One region of the Methylosinus sp. KRF6 genome, then DNA from elsewhere that is predicted to be linked to it. Evidence: predicted binding sites of a transcription regulator. Region 1 holds the regulator's gene; the other holds the start of a gene.
What was found. Region 1 encodes LexA, which represses DNA repair genes until DNA is damaged. Its sites were predicted from a motif close to TGTTCNNNNTGTGTTCNG; they were not measured.

Region 1 (8,965 bases):
CGCGCTGCTCGTCTTCATTCCCTCGGTCGGCGAGTTCGTCATTCCCGATCTGCTCGGCGGCTCCGACACGCTGATGATCGGCCGCACGCTCTGGAATGATTTCTTCGCCAATCGCGATTGGCCGGCGGCCTCCGCCACGGCGGTGGCGCTGCTGGCGCTGCTGCTCGTCCCCATTCTTCTCTATGAGCGCGCGCAATTGCGCGAGGGCGCGGGATGAGCGGCGCGCGTCTTCTGCGCCTCGCCGCGCTTTTGTTCGGCTTCGGCTTTCTCTATGGGCCGATCGTCATATTGGCGACGATGAGCTTCAACGCCTCGCGGCTTGTGACAGTGTGGGGCGGCTTCTCCACCAAATGGTACGCCGCCCTCCTCTATGACGAGCAAATGTTGCGCGCCGCGCAGATCAGCCTCTCCGCCGCTGCGCTCTCCGCGCTCATCGCGACGCTCAACGGATTGCTGGCGGCGCTGGCGCTGGCGCGTTTCGGCGGCTTCCGCTCGCGCACGCTCTTCGCGGGCTCCATCTATGCGCCGCTGGTGATGCCGGAAGTGGTGCTCGGCCTCGGCCTGCTGCTGGTCTTCGTCGCTTTCGGCGTCGAGCGCGGCTTTCTCACCCTCGTGCTGGCGCACGCATCTTTTACAATGTGCTTCGCCACTGTGATGATCCACGCCGCGCTGAAAGGCTGCGACCGCACGCTCGAGGAGGCGGCGATGGATCTCGGCGCGACGCCGGTCCGCGCCTTCGCGCTCGTCACTCTGCCTCTGATCGCGCCCTCCGTCGTCAGCGCCTATCTCCTCGCCTTCATCATCTCGCTCGACGATCTCGTGATCGCGAGCTTCACCACCGGCCCCGGCGCCACCACCTTGCCGATGCGCATCTACTCGCAAGTGCGGCTCGGCGTCTCGCCGGAGGTCAACGCCATTTCGACGCTGCTGCTCGGCTTCGTGGCCGTCGCGCTCGGCCTTTCGGCGCTAATCACGCGCGGGCGCGCCAAGGGAGGCGGGGCCGGGTGAAGGTCGATCTTCACGCCGTCGCGCTTTTCCTCGCGTTTTCTTGAATGAGATCGAACACACGCCGCGCATCGTCGATCATCAGAAATTGCGGCGTAGGATCGAGCGCGGGCGTCAAATCCGTCCAGCCTCGGTTTCCCCATATGGGTGCCGGGGCGCCGAAGCGGATGGAGCCGCTTCCGTCGATGCGCTCATTCAAATCGACCGCCGGCAGCCGGTCGAGCGCGAGCGCCGTGAATCGTCCGAAAGGCTCCGGTCGCATGATCAAAATGCGCAAGTTCGTGACGGCATAGCGCATATCGCTCCTGAGCCAAGAGTCGAACAGGAATCTACCGACGACGAAATAGAGCCCCATGCAAACAAAGAAGCCGCCCACGGCAATGAAGAACCAGGGCGCGTTCATCTGGCTGGCGGAAATCGTCCAAAACACTGCGAATCCACACCAGAGCAGGCTGAAGGGGATTTGAAAAACGTCGCGATTACGCAGCGACAGACCGCGAGCCGGCTGGCCCGACCAGAGAACACGCTCGCCGTCGAGCAGGCGATTTGAGAAATATTCGTCAGTCATGTGCGCCACTTCGAAACCGAGGATGGACGCCGCGTTTTATAGCAGAAGCGCTCGGTTGCCGTCACCGTCGACGAGTGGCTCGAGACGACCCTCACCGCTCCTTCGCCGCCCCACCCTCCGGCTCCACGCGCGGCAGCAGCGGCGCGGCGGCGCCCGAGCGCTTGATCAGCGCGGCGGCGTCCGGCGCGAAGACGGGATCGTCCCAAGCGCCGGAGAGATCGAAGCCGATCTGCACGCCCTTCTCGCGCGGCTTGCCGGCGGCGTCGGCCTCATTGGCCTGCGCCTTCATCGCGAGGCTGCGCTCCGGGATGCGCGCCTGGCCGGCGAAGGCCAGCGCGAAGCCCGGCCCATGCGCTTGGCCATCCTCTATATTCGCGGTTCCCTTGACGATTTTGATGGTCGCGCTGGCGCGATCCACCAGCGAGTGACCGGAGCGAATGTCCATCGCGCTCGACAAGGGCCGCTTGTCGATGCGGCGCAGCGCGCGCTCCAGGTCTATGCCGTCGACCTCGCCCTCGCTCAGCGTGAGGGTGGCGCGGCCGTCGAGATCGCGCATGAGCTGCGCGACGCTGTCGCCAGTGGCGTCGAGCGTGAAATTGGCGTCCAGCGCGCCGCCGAGATCGGGCCGCGCGGCGGCGTCCCAGGCGAGCGCGCCGGCGTCGACGCCGGTCAGCTGCGCATTGGCGTGGAATTCCAGCGCGCCCGCCGCATTGGCGGCGAAAATGGCGCGGCCCTTCACGGTTCCCTTATAAGCCGCCGCCTCGGCGAGAGCGAGCTCGAGCCGGCCGCCGCGCAGCAGCAGCGACAGAGCGGCGTCCTCGAGATTGAGCCGCAGAACGCGGGCGCGCGTCGCCGAAAGGCGCAGATCGACATCGGCGTTCTGAATATCCGGCAAAACGAAAGCGTCGCGGCTCCACTGGCCGTCGGCGCCGGAGAGCGGCGGCAGATCGGCGACCATCGGCTTCAGCGACACGTAATTGCTGGCGAGCGTCGCATGGACGATCGGCTTGTCGCCCTCGTGGCGCAGCCCGAAGGAGCCCTCGAACTCATTGTCGTCGGCCGAGAGCTTCAGATCGGTGAGCTGGAAATCGCGCAGGCCGACGCTGGCTTTGGCGGAAAGCTGGACATTCTCGAAAGGCCCGGGCAGCGGCGCGCTCACATTGGCGAGGGCGAGCGCATGGCGCAGCGAGGGCGAGGAGGCGGTGAGCCGCCCCATAAAGCGGGGCTTGGGGCCGAGCTGGCCGAAGCCCTCCGCCTCCGCCCGCAAGCTGTCGGAATCGAGCCGCACGGTGACCGCCGTTTGCTCGCCACGCAGAAGGGCGCCGGGCTTGAGCACCCACAGCGTGCCGCGCGGTCGCTCGCCGCGCCAGGAGAAGGCGAGGTCGAGCGTCGCGGGCGAGCCGACCGTGCGCCAGTCGAGACTGGCCTCTATGTCGCGCAGTGTCTCTTCGCCGCCGGCATATTTGACATGGGCCGCGCCGGAAACGATGGCGACGCCGCCGAGCCGGGCGCGATCGGCCTTTTCCGCCGCGGCAGTCGAGGGCCGCGCCGCCGCCGCGCGCACGGCGGCGCCTGCCGCGCTCATCGGCTTGCGGTCGAGATCGATCTCGATGGCGGGGCGAACGAGCTCTATGTCGGCGATCTCGAGACGGCCGGCGAGCAGCGGCAGCAGCAGCACATTGCCGTGCAATCGCTCCGCCTCGATGGTGAGCGCCGCGGTCGGGTCCGCGAAGGCGATGCCGTCTATGGTGATGTGCGGACGGGGGAGGACCGAGAAGGTCGAGCGCCCCTTGGCGGCGATGAAGAGACCAGCGGAGGAATTGAGCTGGCCGGAAATCTCCTCGAGCAGAGCGCTGGTGGAGAAGGTCCAGGGCGCGAGGGCCGCGCCGAGCGCCACCGTCACGACGGCGCCCATCACGATCAGCCAGCGCCGGGAAAGGCGCGCGAAAGGCAGGCGGCGGCCGAGGCTCGAGGGTTTCGATCCTTCGATTTCGCGCATTGGGCCGGTCGAGTGCGACATTCCATCGTCCATGCAGAAAGAGGCGGGGCAGAAAGAGGCGGGCCGGGCCGCACGGTCGCGCGCGACGGAGCGCGCTTCTTTCGAAAGGGCGGCCGCGCCGACAGGCCCGCGCGCCAATAGCGCGCGAGGCCGGACCATGGCGGCAAAGGGCGGCGAGATCGTGGCGGCGCGCGCCCTTCAGTATTTGCGCAGAAGGCTGACCAGACGACCCTGGATGCGGACGCGATCGGGCCCGAAAATGCGCGTCTCATAAGCCGGATTGGCGGCCTCTAGCGCTATTGACGCGCCGCGCTTGCGCAGGCGCTTCAATGTCGCCTCCTCGTCGTCGATGAGGGCGACGACGATATCGCCGGTGTCGGCGCTGTCCTGCTTGCGCACCACGACGACGTCGCCGTCGAGAATGCCGGCCTCGATCATCGAATCGCCACGCACCTCGAGCGCGAAATGCTCGCCGCCACCGAGCATATCCGGCGGCAGGCTGATGGTGTGGCTGCGATTCTGCAGCGCGGAGATGGGCGTGCCCGCGGCGATGCGGCCCATGACCGGGATCGCCACCTGCTGATCGGACTCGGGCTCGCCGGCCGGGACGGGCCGCACGCGGCCGAGCGCGCCCTCTATGACCGAGGGCGAGAATTTGCCGCCGCGCGCGGCGACGCGGGGCGTCGCCGATTCAGGGAGGCGCAGCACCTCGAGCGCGCGGGCGCGATTGGGCAGGCGGCGGATGAAGCCGCGCTCCTCGAGCGCGAGAATGAGCCGGTGAATGCCGGATTTGGAGCGCAGATCGAGCGCGTCCTTCATCTCGTCGAAGGAGGGCGGCACGCCCGTCTCCTTCAGCCGCTCATGGATGAAGCGCAGCAAATCGCTCTGTTTCTTGGTCAGCATAGGAGCCCCCCGGCGCCGCCCCGCCTGCGGCGCGCTTCCACTTATGTTGGCGCGGCTTCATAAACAAATCATGAACACGACATTATGCGTTCGCCCTGCGTTCCGCAAGTGGACATTGCGCTCGTCCCGTACTCGCCACTTCTCACGGGAGGCGCTATAAGGATTGGAGCGGCCATCGCTATTTGAGCGCGCCGGACATCGATATTTGGAAATCCATGTCAGCAAAGCTAGTAAATTCAGATATATAGATGAGGCAGATTGAGGAACCGATTGAGGAACCATCATTCGGGAATGCTGCGGGCCGTAAAGGTTTGAAATAAGGCGCTATTTACCGTTCGGATTGAGGAACCGCTCGTCTGGCGGGCCATCGCTTGAGGAACCAATTGAGGAACCTTGTTCGACACGAATGACCCCCGTAAGCTCGCCCGCGCTCATGAACTTGCCGTCGTAGGCCCGCTGGACCAACGAGATTAGATCATCTTCGGTCAGCTGGTGCTTTGCCTCAGATTGCACACGGCTTACTATTTTTTCAAGAAGCTCTTGCTCATTTGCGATCAAATACGAAACAATTGCATTTATGGAGTGCGGAGAGGATGAGTTAAAAGCGACTCCAACGGCATGGAGATATGCAATCCTCGTCACAGAAAGCACAACGCTGTTGCCCTCGATAGTGTCTGTGCGGACGCTATCGAACCTTATACCGCTAAGCTCCTCTATTACCTTAAGCTTTTTCTTTGGTATTTCTTCACGAAGTCGCCAACTCGCGATAGTGCTTTTTCCAACACCAAGGCGAGCGGCCAAATCTGCATCCCGGTCGGTGCCGAGCGCCAATTTGACTTTTTCCAAAAAGGTGGCGGTGGAGTTCTTCAGCATGGCCTTGACACGATAGCGAAACGCAATCAGATTGCATTTTGACCTCAAATACGAAGTCGGATGCAATCCATGGTTCCGTCTCCCGAACTCCTCATTCGCGTTCGAGCCGCCTTTGTAGAACAGGGCGGTTCATTTGCGAAATGGTGCCGTGAAAATCGGATATCACGCCAATGGGCGACGGCCGCGCTCACCGGGGGAAGGGACGGGCCGGCCGCAAGGTCACTGCGCACACGCATTCTCGAAGCAGTTTCCTTGAAGGCAGCTTGATATGAGCGCCGATTGGCTCGACTCGAACGGGTTCGCGGACCTTTGCGGGATCACACCCCGCGCGGCTCGCAAGGCGCTCGGACGGGCCAAAGCTGGCAAGCCGTATCTTGGGAAGGTGCTAGAGGTCCGCGAAATCCCCGGACGAGGCGGGCGAAAGGGAACAAATTTCCAAGTCCGCGCCGACAGCCTTCCGCTCGGCCTTCAAGAGCGTTTGAAAGCCTCTTCACAGCCCGCCGAGCCCCGCTCTTTCAAGACCGACATAGCCGCGATCATTGGCGTTTTCGGACCCGAGTTCGACAAGCTCCTCACACTCCGCAAGGGCTCGGTCGCGCGGGCGAAGGGCCTCGAGGAACTGAGCAAGCGCCCGCTGATCGACATAAAGGGCAAGAATGCTTTCCGATGCTATTCCGTCAACACGCTTCGCCGCTATCTCGCGGAATACGAGGCGAAGGGCGCCGCCGCGCTCGTGCGGCGGAAGCGGCGCGACGCGGGCGTGAAGAGCGTCATCCTTTCCAAAGAATGGGACCAGCAAGTCCCTTTCGATGACGCCAAAAAGCGCGAGATCGCGGAAAAGCTCAAAAAAGACATCCGCTCCTATTGGGCGCATGGCTACAAGAGAGGCGCCATTCTTTTCAGGGCCTCATTCGCGCTGGAAAAAATGACGCGCGAAGCCGGCTTCGAGCCGCCGCCCGGTCTCTGCCGAGTTCCTCATCACTTCGTCGGCAGCGAGCGGCTCTATCGGTCGATCCATGTCAAAAACACGGATCGAAAAACGTTCGAGGACAAGAGAGAGCGCGTTTGGCGTTCATATGACGCCCTTGTCGCGAATGAGCAATGGTTCGGCGATTGCCACAAGTGCGACGTGATCCTCAAAGAGTCCGCCGATTATCAGCGCCACGCGGTTTTCATCACTTGGATCGACGCCGCGACGCTACGCGTGCATATCGATGTTGTGATCCTCCCGAAGGGAAAGGGAATAACAAATTCGCACGTGAGCGCCAGCCTCTTGCGCGCGATGAAGAGCTTGGGCGTCCCCCAGTCGATCTGTATCGACAACGGGTCGGAATTCTACAATGTCGACTTTATCGCCGATCTGCTCAAATTGAGGTGCGGCGACGATCGGCAGGTGATCGTCCACTCTATCCCGCACAATCCGCAGGGCAAGGCGATCCTCGAAGGTTTCTTCGCCAATTTCGAGCAAAACTATCTCGGGGCCACACCCGGCCAAATCGGCGGCAACCGCATGGCGTCGAAAATAGCGAACGGCGGACGCAAGCCGGTTTCGTGGCCGCTGGACGAAGGAGCCTTCTTCCGACACATCGCCAACAACGTCCACATTTACCATCACATGCCGCAAAAGGGACGGATTTTGAAAGGGCTGTCGCCCTTCGAGGCTTATCAGAAACAAATCGACACCGGATTTGAGCGGGTCGAAATCGACGAAGAGGCGTTCATCGTCGCCTTTTCTGTTTTGAAACGCGTCGCTGTAGGCCGTGCCGGCATATCCCATGCGGGACGGCAATGGACGTGCGACGCCATTTCCTCATACCCCGGCGACCACGTTCTCATTCGCGTCCCGAAATACGACGATTGGGCCAATCTCCCCGTCTACGACGAGAAAGAACGCTTCCTCGGATGGGCGGCCCCAAAGCAGGCATTCGATTTTCACGATCGCGAGGGAGCGAAAGAAAGCGGGCGCCTGACAAAACTCGCGCGCGAGGGAATACACACCCTCGCCGAGGATACGCATTCTATCGACCCGATAGCGGACGCGGAGCATCTCGCCGCGATGCTGCCGGCGCCGCCGGTCGCGCCGAGCACTGGCGTCGTCACAACATCCGACACAGCGCGGGACATCATCAAGCGCGTGAAGGAAAGCCCCAAGGCGAAGCGCGAGCGCGAAGATGCAGCGCGACGGCGAGAGGCCGAAGAACAGCTCGCGCTCGGCGCAGAGTTTTTCGCAAAATTCGAAGCGCGGAAGGCACAAAACACATGAGACGCATCAGCAAAACATCGATCGTCGCCGCGATCGAAGACGCGGCCTCCTACGCTCGCACGATGAAACAGGCGGCGGCCGTCACCGGAGCGCCGGGAGTCGGCAAGACCACGGCGCTCGAGGCCGTCGCGAAGTCGCACCCGTCGTTTTCGATCTATGTCGGCGGCGCAAGGCAAACCCCGCGAGCGTTCACGTCCTTGCTGGCGAATAGCCTCGGCTACACGACGAAGGCCGAGAGCACGGCGAGACTGTGGGACATTATCGAGGGCTGGCTGGCGCATCCGCAATTCGACGACATTTTGCTGATCGACGAAGCGCAGAATATTCCGCTCGCGCTGCTCAAGGAAGTGGTCGACTTTCCCTCGCGTTTCGGCGTTCCCGTCCTCATCTGCGGCAATGCAGAGCTGTTGAAGCGCCAGCGCGCCACCGGCGCGGCCTTCGATCAGGTCTCGAGCCGTGTGGCGAAGCGCGTCGTTCTCAATGCTCCGACGCCCGAGGATTTCCAGACGATCGCAGTCGATTTCGACGTCTTCGGCAAGGACGCGCACGCGGCCTGCGTCGACTTCGGCCACAACACGTCCATTCGCGAGCTTGTCCAGGTGCTCGAGGCCGCGCGCGTCTATGCCGAAGACGGGCCGCTGCGCCTTCAGGAAATCAAGCGCGCCGTCTCCTGGATCAAGGGCACGCACGCTTTGAGGCTGCTTTCGCGGGCCGCGTGATTGGCCCGTGTCGTATGCGTCGCCGCGTTCATGGCAAATTTCTCGATAAAGGACTCTGGAAATGAAACCTGCCGCTACGACGCCCGAACTGCGTGAGACGCTTCTCGCGCTCCCTCCCGCGACGCTCGTCGACATCATCGAAGAGCACCGCGCGCATCTCTTCGCGCTCACGGATATTTGCAACGTCCTGACCGAGGGGCATCAGGCTTGGCTGGACGCCTGCAACAGAAATCAGGCTGCGCTGTCCGAGAACGTGAGCCGGCTGATCGACGGCCGCGGCGCCTTGCCGAACTGAAAGCGCAGCACGCGAGGCGGGTGGCCCCCCGCCTCGCGATGATCGCAGCCCCATGAACCGGATAGACCCTATGACGAAGCGACCGAAGACAGCCTACGCCAAAAAGCCCGCGCCGATCAAATTCGACGACGGCCCGAGCGCCCACGAAATGGAAGATGCGAAGCAAAACCTCAAGCTGGTGGACGACGGCCTGAGAGCGATACGCGACATGCTCGGCGTGATGGACATCATCGACCAGTCGGCTCTCGGCTCGGATGACCACGCCCGCCGGGAAAAGCTCGAGCGCTTTCTGGAAGTCCACCGCAAGTGCTTGGAAAACATGATTTCGGACTGCGACAGA
Region 2 (7,203 bases), 2.2 Mb from region 1:
CCTGGCCAATGCGGCGCATGTCGTCGCCCAGGCCGCTCAATGATCGGTCGCTGACGATGTCGTTCTCAACCGCCCTCGCGCATCACTTCCTGCCGGAAACCATCCTCGCCCTCGGCGTATTGGCGCTGATTCTCATCGGCGCCTGGCGCGGGACGCGCGCCTTCGGCCTCGTCAACGAGCTCGCGGCGGGGCTGCTCGGCCTCGCCATTCTGGCGCTGTTCTTCGGCCAGACCTCGGAAGCCTCGCTCTTCGAGGGCGCCTTCGTCGATGACGCTTTCGCGCGCTTCGTCAAAGTGCTCACGCTGATCGGCTCGCTCGTCACAATATTGATGTCGCGCGACTATCTGCAGCGCGCCAAGCTCGGCAATTTCGAGTTTCCGGTGCTGGTGGCGCTGTCGACGATCGGCATGCTGCTGCTCGTCTCGGCGGATAATCTCATCGCGCTCTATCTCGGCATAGAGCTGATGTCGCTGGCGCTCTATGTCGTCGCCGCCTTCGATCGCGACGACGCCCGCGCCTCCGAGGCCGGTCTCAAATATTTCGTGCTCGGTGCCCTCTCCTCCGGCATGCTGCTCTATGGCGCCTCGCTGCTCTACGGCTTCTCGGGGACGATCTCCTTCGACGGCATCGCCAAGGCGATCACCGGCGCGCCGTCGCTCGGCGTGATCTTCGGACTCGTCTTCGTGCTGGCCGGGCTCGCCTTCAAAATGTCGGCCGCGCCCTTCCACATGTGGACGCCGGACGTCTATGAGGGCGCGCCGACGCCCGTCACCGCCTTTTTCGCCTCGGCGCCGAAAATGGCCGCCGTCGCAATCACGGCGCGCATCGTCGTCACCGCCTTCCCCGGCATTGTCGCGCAATGGCAGCAGATCATCATCTTCCTCGCCATCGCCTCGATGCTGCTCGGCTCCTTCGCGGCGATCGGGCAGACCAGCATCAAGCGCCTGATGGCCTATTCCTCGATCGGCCATATGGGCTTCGCCCTGGTCGGCCTCGCGGCGGGCAATGAGGCGGGCGTGCGCGGCGTCGCCATCTATCTCGCCATTTATCTGGTGATGACGCTCGGCGCCTTCGCCGCCATTCTGCAGATGCGCGTCGAGGGTCGCCCGGTCGAGAAGATCAGCGATCTCTCGGGCCTCTCCCGCAATAATGGGACGGCGGCCTTCTTCCTCGCAATGCTGATGTTCTCGCTCGCGGGCGTGCCGCCGCTCGCCGGCTTCTTCGCGAAATATTACGTGCTGCTGGCGGCGGTGGACGCCGGGCTCTATCCGCTCGCCATCGTCGGCGTGCTGGCGAGCGCGATCTCCGCCTTCTATTATCTGCGCGTCGTCAAGGTGATCTATTTCGACGAGCCGGCGCCGGCCTTCGACCATTCGCCCCTGTCGCTGCGCGCCGTGCTGGCGGTGTCGACCGTGTTCCTGCTCGGCTTCTGGCTCTATCCGGCGCCCGTGGTCGAGGCCGCGACGGCCGCCGCCAAGTCGCTGTTCTGAGCCCGATGGAAGGCGCGAGGCTCGGCGACCGCGCGCGCTCGCGCGGGGTTCGTCTCGAGATTTACAGCGAAATCGACTCGACCAATGACGAAGCCAAGCGTCGGGCCGAGTCGGGCGACGCCGGTCCCTTGTGGATCGTCGCCGCGCGCCAGACCAAGGGCCGCGGCCGGCTCGGGCGAAATTGGAGCTCGATCGAGGGAAATCTCCATGCGAGCCTGCTCGTCTCGGGCTTCGGCCCGGCGGCGCTCGCGCCGCAGCTCGGCTTCGCGGCGGGTCTCGCGACGATCGCGGCCTTGATCGAGGCGACCGGAGCCGTCGATCGGCTCGCGCTCAAATGGCCGAATGACGTGCTGCTGGACGGAGAGAAGCTGGCGGGCATTCTTCTCGAGGGCGTTCAGCCAGCAGGGCCGGGCGCTGCCTTCGGCTGCGTAATCGGCATAGGGGTCAATTGCGTCGCCGCGCCATCCGATCTGCCCTATCCGGCCAGCGATTTGTCGCGATTGGGCGGTCCTTCGGCCGGCGCGCTGTTTGCTTTGCTCTCCGACAAAATGGAGGAGACGCTGGCCCTCTGGTCGCGCGGCTCCGGCTTTGCGGCGCTTCGCGAGCGCTGGCTCGGCCATGCGGCGGGATTGGGCGGGGAGATCGAGGCGCGTCTTCCGCGCGAGACGGTCTCGGGCCTTTTCGAGACCATAGACGCCGACGGGCGCCTGATTATTTCCACCCGCAGCGGCCGTCGCGCCATAGAAGCGGGAGACATCTTCTTGCCGGCCCTCGCGGCGGCCCGGCCCGAGCCGGAGCGTGGCCGATGAACGAGGAAGTGAGCGAATTCGTCTTTGCGCCTTTGGGCGGTCTCGGCGAGATCGGCATGAACGCCGCTCTCTACGGCTTCGGCCCGCCCAAGACGCGCAAATGGCTGATGGTCGATTGCGGCCTCGCCTTTCCCGGGCCGGAACTGCCGGGCGTCGATCTCTTGATGCCGGACGTCACTTTCGTGGAAAAGATCCGCCGCGATCTGGTCGGGCTGGTGATCACCCACGCCCATGAGGACCACATCGGGGCGCTCTCCTTCCTCTGGCCCAAGCTCGGCTGCACGGTCTATGCTACTCGTTTCGCCGCGAGCCTTTTGGAGGCGCGGCGTCTGCAGGAGGCGGGCTCGCCCAATATAGAGGTCGTCACTGTGGCGACGGGCCAGCGCCTCGACATTGGTCCTTTCGATGTCGAATTCGTCGCCGTGGCGCATTCCATTCCGGAAGCCAATGCGCTGGCGATCCGCACGCCGGTCGGGCTCGCCATTCACACCGGCGACTGGAAGATCGACCCGGAGCCGGGCGTCGGCCACCGCATCGACGCGGTGCGATTCCGGGCGCTCGGCGATGAAGGCGTCGACGCGCTCATCTGCGATTCGACCAATATTCTGCGCGAGGGCGACAGCTTCTCCGAGAGCGATGTGGCGCAGACGCTGCGCAAGCTCATCGGCGACGCCAAGGAGCGCGTGCTGGTGACGACCTTCGCCTCCAATGTCGCGCGCATCCGCGCCGTGGCGGAGGCGGCGCAGGCGGCCGGGCGCAGCGTCGTCGTCGCCGGCCGCGCCATGGAGCGCGTCATCCAAGTCTCGCGCGAATGCGGCTTTCTCGACGGCCTGCCGCCGTTTCTCTCGCTCGACATGTTCACGGCCCTGCCGCGCGACAAGATCGTGGTGCTGGCGACGGGCAGTCAGGGCGAGCCGCGTGCGGCTATGGCGCGCGTCGCCGAGAAGGAGCATCCGGTCATCAAGCTCGTCTCCGGCGATACGGTCATTTTCTCCTCGCGCGCCATTCCGGGCAACACGCGCGAGGTGCATCGCGTCGTCAACAAGCTCTGCGATCAGGGCGTAGAGGTCATCACCGATCACGACCATCTCGTCCATTGCTCCGGCCATCCGCGCCGCGGCGAGGTCGCGCAGCTCTATGATTGGGTGCGGCCGCGCATATCGGTGCCGGCGCATGGCGAGGGGCATCATCTCTCCGTCCATGCGGCTTTCGCCAAGGCGCGCGGGGTGGAGCGCACCATCGGCGCCCGCAATGGCGACATTGTGCGGCTGTTTCCGGGGGAGCCCGGCGTGGTCGGCAAGGCGCCGACCGGGCGCCTGCTCAAGGACGGCGACGTGCTCGTCTCGGAGGATGACGGCGCCGTGCGCGAGCGCGCGCGTCTGAGCTTCTCCGGCGTGGTGTCGCTGGCGCTCGCCATCGACAAGCGCGGCGATCTCGTCGGCGATCCCGACGTTCTTATCTCCGGCCTGCCGAAGAAGGGGCGCGACGGCGCGGACATGGGGGAGGTGGTGGACGACGCCATCTTCCGCACCTTCGATAATCTGCCGCGGCAGAAGCGGCGGGATTTCGACGCCGCCGCGACGGCGGTGGAGCGCGCCGTGCGAGCCAGCGTCAATGCGGTGTGGGGCAAGAAACCGCAAGTGCATGTATTGATCATCGAGGCGTGATGACGCATTTAAGTCTCTGGAGAAATTTCAGGGAAACGCCATGATCGGACGCTTGAATCATGTGGCCATCGCCGTCTCGGACCTCGCGGCGGCGACGGCGACATATAAAAATACGCTCGGCGCAAAGGTCTCCGAGCCGGAGTCTCTTCCCGAGCACGGCGTCACGGTCGTCTTCGTCGAGCTGCCCAACACCAAGATCGAGCTGCTGCAGCCGCTCGGCGAAGCCTCGCCGATCGCCGGCTTCGTCTCCAAAAATCCGGCCGGCGGCATTCATCATCTCTGCTATGAGGTGGATGATATTCTGACGGCGCGCGACCAGCTGAAAGCCTCCGGCGCGCGCGTGCTGGGCGATGGCGAGCCGAAGATCGGCGCGCATGGCAAGCCGGTGCTCTTCCTGCATCCGAAAGACTTCAACGGGGCCTTGGTCGAGCTCGAGCAGGCCTGAGCTCGAGTAGCCGGAGCAGGGCCGAGGGCGCAAGGCCGAGGAGCGCGGATTTTGCCATTCACGACGCCGCTCGCGATCGCCATCTATCTCACCATCTGGTGGATCGTGCTGTTTGCGATTCTGCCTTTCGGCGTCCGTTCCTCGGAGGAGGAGGGCGATACGCCGTCAGGAAGCGACCCCGGCGCGCCGGTGGCGCCGAAGCTCTGGATGAAGGCAGTGGCGACGACGATCGTCTCTACGGTCTTGTTCGTGCTTTTCGTGCTTTATGTGAAATGGATGGGATGATGCGGCGATCGCCTCCGCGGGAACGATCCGGTCAAGTCGGGGTTGACCGGTCGGTCGCCAGCGGTTAGGGGTCGCTCGCCGGAGTTCTGATGAGTCTCGCGCGGCGAGGCGCGGAAATTGGGCGTGGTTCGAGCGAGCGCGTAGCTCAGTCGGTAGAGCATCTGACTTTTAATCAGAGGGTCATGGGTTCGAGTCCCATCGCGCTCACCACACTATCAACGACTTAGAGATATGCCCCGCTCTGGGGCGAGAGGTCCGAGGCAAGAGCCCTCGCCCAATGGCGGCCTCGTCGCTGGAAAAAGCGCTTTTGATCCATAGCCGGCGCCCAGCGGGCCGCTTCCAATGAGGTTGGCCCGGCGAGATTGCGCGCCGTGGCGGGAGGTGCTAGAACAAAAAAAGAACAACGCGCGAATTGTGGACAAGGCGGCGGAACGCCTTCGCAGCCGTGCGTTTCGGACTAAGGTGCCGCGAGCATCATCCAGGCGGAGAAGGGTCATGGCGGGCAGCGTCAACAAGGTCATATTGGTCGGCAATCTCGGCCGCGATCCCGAGGCGCGGACCTTTCCGTCCGGCGACCGCGTCGTCTCCTTTTCGCTCGCGACGACCGAGTCGTGGCGCGACAAGAACACGGGCGAGCGCAAGGACCGCACCGAATGGCACAATGTCCAGATTTTCAACGAGCCGCTGGGGAAGATCGCCGAGCAATATTGCCGCAAGGGCGCGAAAATCTATCTCGAGGGTCAGCTCCAGACCCGCGAATACACGGATAAGGACGGCAATCAGCGGCGAGTGACCGAGGTCGTCGTTCCGCGCTTCCGCGGCGAGCTGACGCTACTCGACAGCAAGGGCGGCGGCCGCGGCGAGGGCGATTATGAAGGCGGCGGCTCCTATCAGTCGAGCGGCGGCGGCGGCTCCAGCTTCGGCCGCTCCTCGCCGATGGAGCGCCCGCCCGCCGAGCGCTCTCCGGCGCCGGCTGGCGGCGGACGTTTGTCGGAGCAGCTCGACGACGATATTCCGTTCTGAGTCCGGAGGGAGATCGCGAGCCCTCGATGAAGGGCGGAGTCTGGTCCCTCTCCCGCGAAGCAGGGGAGTGTGCGCTCGAAATCTCTATGAGCTCCGCGAGCGCAGCCCATTCGTCCGGAACTCCCGCGACTGCGGCCGCGCGCCGGTCCCCCTGCGGCGGCCTTCGCCGGCCTTGCCGGTTCCAACCGGTTGCCAGCCCGGCACGAGATGATGCTTGCCGGGGCCGATGAGATCGGCGCGGCCCATCGCTTTCAGCGCCTCGCGCAGCACCGGCCAATTCTCGGGATCATGATAGCGCAGAAAGGCCTTGTGCAGGCGGCGCTGGCGCAGGCCCTTCACGGCGTCGACCTTTTCCGACGCGCCGCGCCGCACCGGCTTCAGCGGATTGAAGCCCGAATGATACATGGCCGTCGAAAGCGCCATGGGCGAGGGCAGATAGGTCTGCACCTGATCGGCGCGATAATTGTTCTTTTTCAGCCACAGCGCCAGATTCATCATGTCTTCGTCGCTCGTGCCCGGATGCGCGGCGATGAAATAGGGAATGAGAAAATATTGCTTCTTGGCCGCCTGCGCCGCCGCGTCGAACAGACGCTTGAAGCGATCGTAGGAGCCTATGCCGGGCTTCATCATCTTTGAGAGCGGGCCGCTCTCCGTATGTTCGGGCGCGATTTTGAGATAGCCGCCGACATGATGCTCGACCAGTTCGCGCACATAGGCCGGGCTCTTCACCGCGAGATCATAGCGCACGCCCGAGGCCACCATCACTTTCTTGACGCCGGGAATTGCACGCGCCTTGCGATAGAGCTGGATCAGCGCGTCGTGGCTAGTCTCGAGGTTCTTGCAAATATCCGGATAGACGCAGGAGGGACGCCTGCACAGCGCCTCGGTCTCGCGATCCTTGCAGGCGAGGCGATACATATTCGCCGTCGGGCCGCCAATGTCGGAGATGATGCCGGTGAAACCTTCGGTCTTGTCGCGGATCGTCTCGATCTCTTTGAGGATCGAGCCTTCCGAGCGCGATTGGATGATGCGCCCCTCATGCTCGGTGATGGAGCAGAAGGAGCAGCCGCCGAAACAGCCGCGCATGATCGTCACCGAATGACGGATCATCTCCCATGCAGGGATAGGCTGCGTGTAGGAAGGGTGCGGCGCGCGCGCAAAGGGCAGATCATAGACGCCGTCCATCTCGGCCATGGTCAGCGGAATCGGTGGCGCGGTGAGCCAAATATCGCGCGTTCCATGACGCTGCGTCAGTGGCCGCGCATTGCCCGGATTGCTCTCCCTATGCAGCACGCGCGAGGCGCGGGCGTAGGATTCGGGGTCATTGGCGACCTGGTCGAAGGCGGGCAGGCGAATGACGACATTTTCGCTCTGCGCGTCTTTGCGCATGCGGCCTTCGTCGGGCTCGTCAATGTCCTCGGCCGAGGCCTCGAGCCAGCCCTCGGGCGTGGCGTCGCGCGTGAAGGCGACGCCGCGGATATCGG

Region 2: the regulator LexA is predicted to act here: its motif matches at 5,082-5,099, upstream of ssb (single-stranded DNA-binding protein).

What each region holds. Positions count from the first base shown of each region.
Region 1 is NZ_JAHLJF010000001.1:3,399,635-3,408,599, reverse strand. Features, by position in the region: gene KP010_RS16070 (ABC transporter permease subunit) at 1-217, shown strand, start outside; gene KP010_RS16065 (ABC transporter permease subunit) at 214-1,008, shown strand; gene KP010_RS16060 (hypothetical protein) at 1,049-1,555, shown strand; gene KP010_RS16055 (AsmA family protein) at 1,665-3,572, opposite strand; gene lexA (transcriptional repressor LexA) at 3,771-4,475, opposite strand; gene KP010_RS16045 (helix-turn-helix domain-containing protein) at 4,800-5,348, opposite strand; gene KP010_RS16040 (transposase family protein) at 5,827-7,611, shown strand; gene KP010_RS16035 (AAA family ATPase) at 7,608-8,330, shown strand; gene KP010_RS16030 (hypothetical protein) at 8,392-8,625, shown strand; gene KP010_RS16025 (hypothetical protein) at 8,696-8,965, shown strand, end outside.
Region 2 is NZ_JAHLJF010000001.1:1,172,727-1,179,929, reverse strand. Features, by position in the region: gene KP010_RS05725 (NADH-quinone oxidoreductase subunit M) at 1-43, shown strand, start outside; gene nuoN (NADH-quinone oxidoreductase subunit NuoN) at 57-1,490, shown strand; gene KP010_RS05715 (biotin--[acetyl-CoA-carboxylase] ligase) at 1,496-2,299, shown strand; gene KP010_RS05710 (ribonuclease J) at 2,296-3,966, shown strand; gene mce (methylmalonyl-CoA epimerase) at 4,007-4,411, shown strand; gene KP010_RS05700 (DUF1467 family protein) at 4,463-4,696, shown strand; tRNA gene KP010_RS05695 (tRNA-Lys) at 4,831-4,906, shown strand; gene ssb (single-stranded DNA-binding protein) at 5,192-5,719, shown strand; gene KP010_RS05685 (YgiQ family radical SAM protein) at 5,804-7,203, opposite strand, start outside.